Regions from separate parts of the Paenibacillus sp. FSL W7-1279 genome, predicted to be linked through region 2. Evidence: riboswitches for the same ligand, from Rfam matches in the RefSeq annotation. Region 2 holds a riboswitch; the other holds the start of a gene.

Region 1 (7,119 bases), 1.7 Mb from region 2:
ATTTATTTTCTTCGGAGTGATAAGGGTTTCGATGGAATAACAAATGTTTGCATTAGGCATTCATTTCCATCGACAGGCGTAGAGACAATAATGGTTGGGGTGTCCAGCAAATGCAGCAGCCGGGGTTATTCCCGGCTGTTTTTGTATTCAATTCATGACGGCGCCAGAGGACGGAGCTGACTGGCGTTAGACCATGAACGGCTGCCAACCGGATTTTGACGCTGCTGTCGGTCAGGCTCAGCTCGACCGCTGCCGCCAGAGCATATCCATATTGCAATCAGAGACAGGAACCACCATGATAACATTTCTAAATCTCATAAGGGACTAGTGAGTCCACATGTTATTTACATGTATTTTACTTGTATACAAATAAAGGGATATGATAAGATGAGATCGTATTGAAAGCGTTTACTAACCGGGAAAAAATTTATTCGTAAAGGGGAGAGTTTAGTGAGAAGCAAGTGGAAGAGTCGAGTTGCCGCAGTCCTAACGGTTATCATGATGTTCGCAATTATCCCGTGGGCCATGCCGATCACGTATGCCGCAGATGAAGAATTGACCAACGTTATGATCAACGGCGGCTTCGAGGATTCTGAAGTAAATGGACGTTTGCCGGGCTGGCAGCCCGATGAAGACACAGCTGCCATTACCGTAAGTGAGTCCGTGTACGCAGACGGGAAACGAAGTCTTCAGGTGGAACGCCTGTCGCCCGATGCAGGCTCCGGAGCGGTCAGCGATGCATACGCCGTCCAGCCATTCGGCAATGTCATCATGACAGCAAGTGTGCTCTCGGATGAAGGTCAAGGCGGCAAAGCAGACCTCAGGTTTTATGATGCAGACGGAAAGCTTGTCTCCGTAGTGAGCGGCCTGGTCGATGAACCATCGGGCCAATGGCAGAGTTTAAGAGTGGCTGCTGCGGCACCTAAAAATGCTGCAGAGGTCAAAGTCGCCTTCAAGTTTAATGGCGATCAAACCGGCAGGTATTTCGTTGACAGCGTCACATTGCAAACGCATGCGTCCTCACCGTACTTAACGAATTTGGGACCGCAATCGTCGAGTCTAACTCTGATGACTGCAGCCTTCGGTAAAGACAAGAATGGTCAGGATGCTTTGTTTACGGTCGCACAGGGTGATCCGGCACAATTCATCGTAATGGATGTAGCTTCGAAAGAAGTGAAATCCACACATCCACTGGTTGCGCTTGACGGAAGCAACGTATCGGCAGCTTGGGCGATTGTGACAGCCTCCGATGGAAAGGTATACATCGGCAGTACGCCGAACGGGACGTTGTTTCAATATGATCCGGCAGAGGATACATTGCGGGCGATCGGCAAACCGGTTCCTACCGATACCGTGATCTGGACGCTTGTAGCCGGGGAAGATGGCAAAGTATATGGAGGAACGGGATATTCCCAAACGCTGTTTGAATATGATCCCGCATCCGACCAGACCAGAATCCTTAAATCCTTCAAGACTTCTTCGAAAGAGTCTCATATCCGCAGCCTTGCTTACGATTCCGATCGTCAAGTGATCTATGTGGGGGGAGCCGATGTCGCCAAGCTTTATCAATACAATCTCGCAAGCGGAAGATCCACCGCGCTTCATCCGCCTGAATTTAACGGCATGACTTCGGTTTATGATCTCCGGTATGCAGGGGGCAAACTTTTCGTGCGCGTGGATCCAGGACCCGTTATGTGTGTCTATGATCCCGATACCTCCAGTTGGATCGTAAATAAAAATACGGCCTATAATGCCCGGGGATTCTCACCAATATCGCCAGACGGCAAAACGGTGTTCTACACCTATTATGAGACTCTCCCGGGAGGCGGGCAGCAGTGGTCGCTTTATTCGTATGATGTGAATACGGGGGTTTACGGCTCGCTGGGCGTGGATGTCAAAGGAGCAGGCGTCGCTTTTGGTTATGTTCAGCTGGATCAGGCAAAGTATCCGGGCTGGACCTTGGTCGGATTGGCCGGAAATAGCGGCAGGGCATTTTATTACAATCTGGAAACCGGTTTGATTGAGACGCCGGAGCTTCCGTTTCCGGCACAGTTTGTGGAATTGTTTAATATCGGGAAGAGCACAGACGGGCAGATTCTGTCTTCGGGCTTCATTTCAGGCGGGGGAATGGGAATTTACTCGCCGACCCGTAACGAGACCAAGCATTATCCTCAAATCGGTCAAGTCGAAGGGTTCGGTTCATTGAACGGAAAGATGTATCTCGGTGTTTATCCTAGAGCGACCCTCTTTGAATACGATCCAGCCAAACCTTGGAACCGGACGGACCCATCAGAACCGAATAATCCGCTGCGGCTTGGTCAGTTGGGTTCGGAGCAAGACCGGCCCGTAGCCATGCTCGGGGTCGAGGAAGAAAACCTGTTATACATCGGTTCCTATCCAATTGCAGGCAAAACAGGCGGGGCACTTACCGTCTACAATCCTGTTACCGGAAAGTTTGATGTGAAGCGCGACATTATATCCGGTCATTCGATCAATTCGTTGCTTTACCAAAATGGAAAGCTGTTTATGGCCACCGGCGCGATGACCGGCGGAGAGGGGAAACTTGCCATTTACGATACAGCATCAGGCCGAGTAGAGCTGGAACAGGTACCTGTTCCGGGCAAAAAAGCAGTAACCTCTTTGATATGGGGCCCGGACGGTAACATATGGGGAATGGCGCTGGGGGCTCTGTTCATCTATGATACGGAACGCCAAGAGATTATTTACAGTGAGGATATGTTTCCTACAGCAGATTATGCACACAGCAATCCTCGATTGACCATTGGAACGGACGGCTATGTGTACGGTACCATTTATACGGGATATGTTGCTGACCATACTTATACGAGCAAGATGTTTAAGATTGACACAGCAAGCAAATCGCTGTCCATCTTGTTGGAGAGCAATGCGGAAAAGCTGGCGCAGGACGACTTTGGCAACTTCTATTTCAAATATGGCAGCGAGCTAATGAAGTATAGCGACCCGAATCTGGTCATGCCGCTGGACAAAGTACAACTCGAGGCTGAATCGCTCCAGCTTCACCCGGGAGATGAGGTCGGTTATTCCTACGAAGTCTTCCTTGAGAGAGGAAGAACGACTAAGGAGTTATCCGGCGCTCACATTGAGTATTTGAGCAGCCGTCCGGATAAGGCGGCGATCGACCCCAAAGGAAAGATTATCGCCAAGCATCCGGGGCAAGCCGAATTGTCGATTCGAATTACATTGAACGGGGTAACAGTTGAATCCAATAAAATCAAGGTGAAAATAACCGGACCTTTTTAAAACTGTTCATGACATATAGCAATATGAGGCCGTTGTCCTGGACAACGGCTCTTTATTTTATTATCCAGTGATCCATTAGACCGGGAACTTGAAGGATGGAATTACCAAGTGGGTTGAACTTATGAAAGTTTTCTGATCGGAAGCGAGATGTCCTTACCAGTTAAAGACGGTAATTTAGTCCCGTTTGACAAGAGGCAAAAGTTATAGTGTTTGATGATTTCTGCTGTCGCAATTAGGTCAATGGATATAGGAGTGAAGTTAAAAAATAGAACTATTTTCTTGATCAGCCATCATCTAATATCCAAGTAATTACAGAAAATCGCAGCCTTTCTTTTGAACAGAATAGCTTTAATACATAGTTAAATGAAGTGTAGTGAAGTCGAGGAGTGGAAAAAATTAGTAAAGATTAACTATCACGACCTAGTGTTTCATGAGGGTTATCAATATCATCAAAACCATTCTTGAAAGACAATATTGAACAAAAGACCTATCGATTTTCATTTGGAAACAAGATACAGTAATTGTAAATCGAATACATAATATAATCATGGTTTACAATTTAAATACTATTTTTGTACGACAATAGCAAACCCACCGAAAGGTGGCGACGCAAAGCTATAGGGGCTAATGCGGGATCTACTGCGACCGCAATGCCAGCCAGTTGCCGAATACAACGGGAAACCTCCGTTTTATTCATTATTTTGAATTGAAGAAAGGGGTTTTTTTGACGTTCCAAAAAACAACGGTGGCTTCGCTATAAAAAACTAGTTTGGGGTTGAAGGGGGACATTACTTGATCGCAGAATGCGAAGAGGATTTTTCTGTTCGTTAACAATCAGACATTAATGAATCGATTATCCGGGAGGTTGATGGTCATGGAACAAACGACTTGTGATGTATCAATTGACGAATTGCCGAGGGGGGGATGGGCCAACGATGAAGGAAACCAGGTTCGTTTTTCCCTGGATTTTGCAACGACCCGAAAACTCCATGAACTTGCGTTCAATTTCGGAATAACTGTGGATATGGCACTTATGGCTTGTTATGCGATCCTGCTTGCCAAATATACCGGCGAGGATGATCCTGTAATTGGGTATCTGTTGGAAAGACAGATGTTTCCTATACGTTACTCTCCTACTGTACATAAGCCATTAGGTAAGTTTCTGATAGAAGTCAAGCATACCACGATGCAAGCACTCGAAGATCGGAATATGCGAAAGAATTTGAGCGGCAACCCGTTCATCAAAGCGGCGTTTACTTGGCAAAACGCCAATGCCACTCCTTATGAATCCGATCAGCTGGGGACGTTTGAGCTTGCTTTGACGGCTTTTAAGAAGGAATTTATCATGATACACCTTGAATATTCGACCCGCTCCTACAGAAAAGAAACGATCGAGCAGATGAGCGGCCACTTGAGCCGAATCGTGCATGAAGTAGTTGATTTCCCCGAGAAGGTGATTGCCGACATACGTATGATGTCGGAAGAAGAGGAGAGACAGATTCAGGCTTTCAGCGGATCCAAGACGGACTATCCTTCCAGCCAAACGGTCCATTACTTGTTTGAGGAACAGGTCCGTTTAACCCCCGATCGCCCGGCGGTCATGACCGAGGACCATCAGATGTCCTATCGGGAATTGAACGAACGCGCGAATCAGCTTGCAAAAGCACTGCAGGATCACGGCATTAAGCCGGAGAGCGTTGTTGGCATTGTCGCGGATCGGTCTGTCAATATGATTGTCGGGCTTACAGCCATATTGAAAGCTGGCGGCGCTTATATGCCCATCGAAGCCGATTTTCCGTGCGAAAGAATCGAATATATGCTCAAGGACAGTCGAGCGGGATTTTTACTGGCTCCTTCCAGCTGGAAGCCTGACATAGCATTTGAGGGAAAAGTAATTTATTGGGACAACGCGCAGCTAAGCCTTGACAGCTGTCCCCATACGATATCTGCAGCAACCTCGCAAAGTCTAGCCTATATCATCTATACTTCCGGATCAACGGGGACACCGAAAGGAGTCATGGTTGAGCATCGTAACATCGTAAGACTGGTCAAGAATACCAATTATTTCAACTTTTCCAAGGAGCATCGAATTTTGCAAACCGGTACAATAACATTCGATGCGTCGACCTTTGAAATTTGGGGATCCCTTTTGAACGGATCTACTTTGTATTTGATGAAGGACACGGACCTATTTGACCTTTACAAATTGAAGGAAACCATCATCGGCCACCGCATTACGGCTTGGTTTCTGACTACGGCTCAATTCCATAATCTGGCCGAACAGGACCCAGACGCCTTTCGTATGTTAGACACCTTGCTAATCGGCGGAGAAGCGTTATCGCCGAAGCACGTAAATGCCGTAAGGAAGAGGTGCCCCGATCTGCGGATGATCCATATGTACGGTCCAACGGAAAACACGACGTTCTCCACTTACTTCCCGATCGAACGTGATTTCGAATCGACCATTCCAATTGGCAGACCAATATGCAATTCATCCGCTTATATTCTTGATAAACAGTTGAAGCTTCAGCCGATCGGAGTAGTAGGAGAGCTTTGCGTCGGAGGAGACGGTATCGCGCGGGGGTATGTGAATCAGCTGGAATTGACAGAAGCCAAGTTTGTGGAACATCCGCTCCTCGGGGAAAGGTTATATCGAACGGGGGATTTGGCCCTGTGGCTGCCGGATGGCAATATCGAAATGATCGGGCGAATCGACGATCAAGTAAAGATCCGAGGGTATCGAGTGGAACCGGGAGAAATCGAGACCCGGCTATTGGAACACAACGCAATCTCGAAAGCCGCGGTAGCCGTCAAAGCAGACGGAAGTGGAAATCCGATAATATGTGCGTATTTTGTTGCGAAACAGGTGTTGTCCGAAACGGAAGTCAAGGCGTATTTAGCCCGGAATTTGCCTGAATATTTCCTGCCTTCACTTGTGGTGCAGATGGAAAGTTTGCCGCTTACCCCTAACGGGAAAGTCGATAAAAAAGCTCTGCCGGACCCTGATCTTCTTCGTCCGATGCTCGTCAACTGAGACGAACCGCTAAACGAAACGCAGCAAATGCTTAAAAAGATCTGGCTGTACAAGGATGTGGAGCAAATCGAGACCGCATTTGACCCGATCTATCGATGTTTATCGTCCAGTCATCACCAATGATGGATGGGAGCACACTAATTTGGGTAGGGAGCAAGGAAGGAAAAAAGTGAACAAAACAGATAAAGAGAAGTCAAGGCTAAAGTATGATGACGGCAAGCAGTCACCTTAAACAAAGGTTGACTGCTTTTTCTTTTGTGAACAGTTTAACCTTGCTATTCCATCCGCCACTGTCGGATTATCATCAAAATTATTCTAAAGTTACTTCAACCGACAGGGGATTGCCCCCCGTTGTATAATTCATTAATACAAAAGCATGTCCACATTACATAGGGGCGGGGTTATGATGCGCAAATCATGGTTTAAACGACTACTATTGTCCTACATGCCGGTATTTATGATTGTCATCACGTTTATTTTCTTTGTTTTCTTTCAAATGTTCAGTGAGCAAAGCCGTCGCGAGGCGCTGAATGCCAATAAGACGCTGTCCCTACAGGCGATGCGGATCGTGGATACGTCGCTCAAAGTGATCGATAATATGATCGTCCTCGAGAGTATCAACAGCGAGTCTTTGAACAATTTTTTTAAGGCAAACTCAGGAAGTGATGCCTACATCAACATCAGGGCCGTGCAGAAGCTTAAGGAATTGATCAATTACTATCCTTTGATCGATTCCATTTACTTGGTGCGATATTCGGACGGATATGTGTTGAGTGATGCAACCAACGCTTATATCGGTTCAT
Region 2 (7,119 bases):
CGCAAATGACGTAATATTGGCATCATCTTTAGCCATTTGAGCTGCAGCAACTGCTAGCTGAGAAGTTCTGGCTAATTTACTTGCATGGGTATTGGCCAGGAATTGAACGGGATTAAAGTCCTTAATTTCTCCTCCGCGAGTAACCGTGAATTTATTTACATTGAAAGCTGTAATTTCTGATATTCCATTTTGTCCCTGACAAAGCTTGTCCCAAAAATCCCGAACTCCCGCACCTATAGGTGATATTACACCTAGCCCAGTTACTACAACTCTGTTAGCCATTATAAATCCCCCACAAATTATGATTTTGAATCTAATTTTTCACTAACCATCTTGATGACATCATTTAGGGTCTCCATCTCTTTGATATGCTTTGCCGGTATAACGACTTTGAGTTTCTTCTCTATTTCATACACAATTTCCAGGGCCACCATGGAATCGACACCCAGATCCTCTACAAAATTGTCATCATCTGCGAATTCATCGATTTCAATAACGTCTGCGACCAGCTTTGTCAATTCATCTCTCAGTTCTTTTGTTTCCATTTTTAATTCCCTCCAGGTATAAAATTCATTTAAAATACTTATGCATTCCAACCACCATCTACATTTAATACCGAACCTGTTATATATGAAGACTGTTCTGATAATAGAAAGCATATTGCATTTGCAACTTCTTCCGGATCTCCGAGCCTTCCCAGAGGAATAGATTTCTCTTTGGAAAGCCTCATTTTTTCACTTATGGATTGATACATATCTGTATTGATATAACCAGGTGCAACTGCATTAACCCTGATGTTGAATCTCGCTATTTCAAGTGCGAGTGACCGAACCAATGCGATTTGACCAGCCTTTGAAGCGGAATAGTTAGCTTGTCCAGGCACTCCAATCAAACCATTTACTGAACTAACACAAACGATTGAACCTGAACGTTGTCGAATAAACTTAAATGATGCTGCTTTTAAATAATTGAAAGTCCCCGTTAGATTAGTAGAAATCACTTCACTCCAGCTCTCTTCATCCATCATCACCAAATTACTGTCCCTAGTGATTCCAGCATTAACTACCAAACCATCCAGTTGAGAATTATCTTTACAGACCGTTTCTAGTACTTCGGAAGCGACTAAAGGATCGGTTGAATCCGCTTGAATACAGGTTATTTTCCCGATTCCTTTATCCACCACGTAATTACACAATTCCATTGCAGCAGCTTCATTTTCTTTATACGTAAAAGTAACATTAGCTCCCTGCTCGGCCAGTTTTATTACTGTTGCTCTTCCTATACCTCTCGAACCGCCTGTTACTAAAAAATTCTTTCCGGTTAAAATTCTAATCCCCCCATCCACTTTCAATGTTCCGCCAAATAGTCATAAATGACATCCGGCGCGGATAACCCCAAATCAGTAACAATATGCGAAGCTGATACAACCTCAAGCACGGGGAGATCTGCCAGTGGGGCCAACGCATGGGCAAACAATTGCAGCCGGGCTGGGGCCGTCCAGGCACCATGAATGGTCAGATTTTTGATCTGAGTACGCATCAGTTGGCATACCTTCTGAGTTCCATCATAGTTCGGCACAATTTTGAGCATAAATGTCGGTTGGCAAATCTCTTGGCGGGCCTGCTCCGGGTCGAGAGCCTGATGTTTATATCCCATCGTTGCGGTGGCTACACGTAAAGACCCGTAGTCCAGCGTACCGACTAATGTGTCCGAATCAATATACAGTTTTGGAGAGCCCAGTTTTTTCGGATATGCGCTGATCTCACGTCCGGCCGCGATCGCAGGAAGACTGTCCACATACATCGCGTGCTGGTATTCACCCTTCTCCCCATTAAAGCTCACCGGTATCAGCTGGCCAGATTCTGTATAGGCCCCCAAACCGGTAACATCCGGCATGTACATGAGCTCAAATTTGACTAAAGGCTCATCAATTTCAAGCGGCTCAGGGACTACACGTCTCAAGGCTTCCGTGTCGGTACGATATAGAATGTTCAGGTATTCCCGGTTACGAAAATGATAAGGTCCAACAGGATAAGCAGGAGCTCCCAATGGAGTCGACATTTGCTTGCGTACCTCATGCAGTTTCAATAGTTCCATCCCTTTCCTTTTGAAAGAATTCACTTCTCCCGCCTTCTCAATTTCCATAAAAACAACAACCTCGTATTTTTCCACAAAAATATCAATATGATGAATATCTTCTTCTGGTATAGCTTCGGTTAACTCTTGCATTTGCTCCTTGGTACGGTAAGTGATCCACCAATCCAACGCTGCCTCCATATAAGCAATAGAGGGGGTATCAGGAAGCCAATTGGCTATTAACAATCGACCTCCGGGATTGAGCAAATTAAATAATTCGTTAACTAATTTTTTGGCAACTCCGTTGGGCAGATAATCAAATACACCAACACTGTATATAAAATCAAATCCAGGAAGAGGCACTTCATTTTCAATGATGTCAACTATGGAGGCAGGAATCGTTTCGCCAAAGTCTTTTATGATTTCCGCTGCAACCGAAAGGGCCTCCTGATCTTGATCAATAGCAACAAATTTCCCAATGCGTTTATTCTTAACCGCGACACTTTCCAATACTTCTCTCAAATGGCCGCTAGGAAAAGAGAGAATATAAGGGTTCGCAACTCGTTCTGCTGTTTCGTCAATCTTGCTGGAAAATATACGTTTTCTTTCGCGAACAGCATCATTTGCATAACTTATACGATTAAGCTCGTAGTTGAGAAGCTCGGAAATTTCTGCTTGTCTGCCCTCGTAAGGTGGCGGTGCTGTTTTGTCGAAGTCATAGATGGAATCCATCATTACGGGATCACCAGCATAACCGCGCGGTTTGTCAAATGCTCGACGAGAAAACGGTTCTTGTAAGAAAAAATAGCTTACTGCATGTTGACGATATTGGGCAATAAACTGCTTCCAATCTTTTTTTGAAGAATGTCTGCGTATGCTGTCTAATCCATGATAAAGGGCATTAAATGCTTCAGAGAAAAGACCTTGATTAATCTTCGTCTCAACATCATCAAGTAAATGTTTTTTGTTAGTTTTGTCCATACTCTAGATTTTCCTCCCAAGAAGACATCCCTACAGGCATAAATATGTAGAATAGGTTGCTGACGATATTTGGTGAGATAGTTTGCCTCTAATCTTCTGAAGACTACAATTAGACATTTTTATATTTTTTCACCACCTTTAGCAATATCACTCAAAACACAAAAACCCCCCGCCATGATTAAATAGACTGGGGTCCCGTCGTATTCGGCAACTGGCTGGCATAGTGTTTATATCCACCTTAGCCCCCGTAGCTTTACGTCGCCACCTTTCGATGGGTTTGCTATTGTCGTACGAAGTATGAAATTGTCAAAATGTTCATTAATCCTTCAACGACAACTTACTTTAAAGTATAAAATTCGACTTAAACAAAAAAAATACCCAAAATTGGGTAGTTTATACTTATGTATTTTAATTTAAATTTTAAGTAAATTTCCTAAGGAATGCTCCTTTATGATTAACGCTCGTCTTTGCGTATATCTTTTTAATAAAAGTACGGACCGTGCTTTGACTAATCCCATAAATGCCCGCAATTTCAGGTACGTTTTTATTTTCCAGCCATCCATAAGCTATCTCTTTCTCACGATTTGTTAATTCATATTGGTCAAAGTGAGAATAAGTCAGCTCTTTTTGTAGAATGGGGTCCTTTTGAGGCAGTTTTTCTTCAATATTTTTAGCCAGGTGTTCAATGAGTGGTATGGCAAATGTAACCTCGTGTAAATAATGAAAACTCAGGCCAAGGTAGCCTATAATCACATTTTTTATTCGAATTGGCGTACATACACATGACAGCTCGGCAAACAATTGGTTGGTGTGCCGGGTACCAATTACGACAGAAACCGATTGATTTTCCATCGATAAAGAAATGGCATTGACCCCTGCGGTTTTCATCGCAAATGATGTGCCTTTTTTTATATTATTTCTTTCAAAATATCCTTTTAACAAATCCGTGCCGCAATAATCGATAACGGCACCATCCGTATCTGTTATAACAAATAAATAAGGTATGGACAGCAAATCGTTCATATTCCTGGTTTCCTCTTGCAGCAAATATAAAATTTCTTTCCGTTCAATCAACCTTCCTTTTATTTCAGACATACTGAGGATATTAGGAAAATGATCGTTTGCTTCCAGCAGTGTTCTACGGCCCATTATTTTCCCTTCTTCCTTTTAAGAATAAGTGATTAATAATGAAATCGATCTTCTAGTCATCTCCGCTTCTGAATTCGGTAGCTTATAAGCGAAAATAAACAATAAAAAACCACCATCCATTAAGATAACCATAGCAAAATAGGACGGAGGCTTCCGTCGTATTCGGCAACTGGCTGGCATCGCGGTCTTAGGCAGATCCGCATTAGCCCCTATAGCTTTGCGTCGCCACTTTTCAGTGGGTTTGCTATTATCGTACGAAACGATTCGATTGTGTGCCGAAAATTATATCTACGATTCACCTGCCTTTCAATATATTTAAAGTCCCTTTTCAGGTAGATAAGACTGTTAAGACTAGTACAGGTCCCCCTTTCATAAAATTTAATAAACAACACAAATAGCCTCCATCAGCTTAAAGACATAGGTGGAAAAACTAGTAAGAAGAGACGGAGGCTTCCGTCGTATTCGGCAGCTGGCTGGCATCACGGTCTTAAGCAGATCCACATTAGCCCCTGTAGCTTTGCGTCGCCGCTTTTCAGCGGGTTTGCTATTGTCGTACGAAGAGTATGAATTTGTCGAATATCCAAACATGTTATGACTTATTCAAACTATAACTTACATTGTTTTTCATTTAATATAGGTCGTACGACCCAAATTTCCATATTTTTGTTAGATTTGTCAATCACTCTTACACGTATACAGAATCACTTTTTGCGCCAAGCGGGTTGATAGACCGATTTCGGGGGAGGGAACTGGTGAATCCAGTTAATGATCCGGGTTGATATCCACTGGCATACAACAGCAAGGATAATAATTTTCCAATCGATCACATAGGCAGCGAAAGCGAATATAATTCCATTCATCCAGAACAATGAGGTGCCCGGGTTGATTCTTTTATACTTATAAATGGCTAAGGCAACATAACCGATTCCCCCATTCGATACCCTCTGCTTTATGAGGATGGCGACACCTGTTCCGAGAATAACCGAGCCGAATAGAAGATCGATCCATACGTTGCCGAACGGGGGTTCTAGGAACACCTCGAAGAAATTAACGGAAACGGACGTCACTGTTATAACAAATATGGTCCCGAAGGCACTGACTCCATCAAGATAAGGGACTGTAAAGGCAAGGAAAATAAAATTAGCCAGCCACAGTCCGAGACTCATCGGGATCTCAAACGCATGGTTCAGAAGCACCGCGATCCCTGCTCCTCCTCCCGAAGGAATGGCGTGAGGAAACAAGAACATGGCCATGGCAAAACCTTGAATGATGGAGCCGGCGGTAATGTAGAAAAGTTTCTTGGAAGCATGACGATAGAAAAAGGGGCTCTTCCGCCCGGGTAGGATCTGTAAGTTCACACGGAATCATCCTTCATCGATTAGAGTAACAAGCTAGTCCTGCTTTTTTAAGTGTATGCTTGTTCCCTGGAGGGGATACCGGGATAGATCTTTTTAACGAAAATATGTATAGGCTGACTCTGGAGATATCCATAGGCAGCCCTCTAGTATTTAACATTCTCTTGTGGTTTGGTCTATGTTTAAATTACGTAACAAAATCCATCGGTTTGTTTCTCTCTCACCCCGAGTTCAAACGTATCTTGACGAAGACCCCGGCGCATCGTTTCAAGGGAAAGCACTTCGGTGGGTTGGATATTTCCCAAATGTACATGAGATCCAAATTTGCGGAGAAGCATCGCTTGCTGCTGCTTAAGAGGTGCCTCCCAAATCAGCTTTCTTGCATCCGACACGTTGTCGATGATATTATTTATCATTTCTTCCTGGCACTCGCCATGCTTATCGTAAATACCGATGCCTAGTCCAGACTCGCGCGCTTCAACAATGATAAACTCCGCGCCTACGTCTAAATCCGCTTCCATCGTATACGCGAGCATTTCGGCGTCGATGTGGGAACCGGATTGTTTTTTACCATACTCCGTAAAAACCCGAAGTCCGCGTTGTTTACCTTCCCGAATGAGTTCCGTTCGTTTTTTTCGCGACATCTCAATCGTGCCGTCAGATACTTCTATCGCGTTAAATCCAAGACGGCAAACGGTATTAAAAAATGCGGGGACGACATCTTGCTGCACGGCTGTCTCAAGCAAGGTCCCGCCGGGCATGACCGTGATTCCATGTTGTTTGGCTAGATTGATTTTGTATAGCAGCATTTCCGTTTTATACAGCGGAGCCGTCCCAAAACCGAATTTGACACAATCGATGTAATCCGAGGCTGTTTCAATCACATCTGAGAACATGTTTCTACCCAGGCCTTTATCAATAACCATCGTCATCCCGCGTTCCATGACCCCGTAGGTGTCGTGGTCTTTTTTGCCGTGTTCGGGATTTTCGCGCAGCCCGCTCGGATCACATATCTCCATGGGCCAAACTGTTCGCAGAGAACTGTTCATTCTAGGATCTCCTCAATTCTTTTTGATTTAGTCGTTTAATCCAATGACATTGGCATAATATGCTCATACCCATTGACAGGTGCCCATCTTTTGTCATAGGGATTCGTCACGGTCATCCGATCTGCCGAGGCGGTTTAATCAAAAAGAACACCAAACCTAGAGTAACCAAAGATAGTGAAGACACGGTTATAAAAACAACCTGATCCGATTTATCCATCATCCACCCGAACAAGGGCGGCCCTGCTGCAACTCCCAAAAATCGCAAGCTATTATAAAGGGATGTAATCATCCCTCGCTCACTTTTCTCAACTGCACCGGTGATCATCGTATTCAGGCAAGGAAGAAGCATTCCGGTTCCGATACAGCTGACTGTCAGCAGCCCGATAAACACATAAATGTTCTTAAAAAAGAAAAGTGTAGCTGCCAGAGACAGGGTCATGGCAATCAGCCCGATATTCATCAGCCAACGAATCAACAGGCCATTCTTCTTGATCAAGCTTCCCGTCGTA

The links. A riboswitch is a leader RNA that binds a small molecule or an ion and turns the genes downstream of it on or off. The one in region 2 is predicted to bind cyclic di-GMP.
Region 1: it holds a riboswitch for cyclic di-GMP, as region 2 does, so the genes downstream of both, MKY82_RS17430 (amino acid adenylation domain-containing protein) here and MKY82_RS25590 (LuxR C-terminal-related transcriptional regulator) in region 2, are expected to answer to the same signal.

Annotation. Positions count from the first base shown of each region.
Region 1 is NZ_CP150215.1:3,933,051-3,940,169, reverse strand. It holds gene MKY82_RS17445 (methyltransferase domain-containing protein) at 1-20, shown strand, start outside; gene MKY82_RS17440 (hypothetical protein) at 53-277, opposite strand; gene MKY82_RS17435 (hypothetical protein) at 451-3,282, shown strand; cyclic di-GMP riboswitch class I at 3,857-3,951, shown strand; gene MKY82_RS17430 (amino acid adenylation domain-containing protein) at 4,157-6,316, shown strand; gene MKY82_RS17425 (AraC family transcriptional regulator) at 6,720-7,119, shown strand, end outside.
Region 2 is NZ_CP150215.1:5,677,733-5,684,851, forward strand. It holds gene MKY82_RS25565 (beta-ketoacyl-[acyl-carrier-protein] synthase family protein) at 1-282, opposite strand, end outside; gene MKY82_RS25570 (acyl carrier protein) at 300-545, opposite strand; gene fabG (3-oxoacyl-ACP reductase FabG) at 584-1,345, opposite strand; gene MKY82_RS25580 (acetoacetate decarboxylase) at 1,348-2,097, opposite strand; partial or broken gene MKY82_RS25585 (class I SAM-dependent methyltransferase) at 2,374-3,057, opposite strand; cyclic di-GMP riboswitch class I at 3,261-3,349, opposite strand; gene MKY82_RS25590 (LuxR C-terminal-related transcriptional regulator) at 3,478-4,206, opposite strand; cyclic di-GMP riboswitch class I at 4,368-4,462, opposite strand; cyclic di-GMP riboswitch class I at 4,668-4,762, opposite strand; gene MKY82_RS25595 (YitT family protein) at 4,908-5,492, opposite strand; gene MKY82_RS25600 (phosphosulfolactate synthase) at 5,744-6,610, opposite strand; gene MKY82_RS25605 (MFS transporter) at 6,723-7,119, opposite strand, start outside.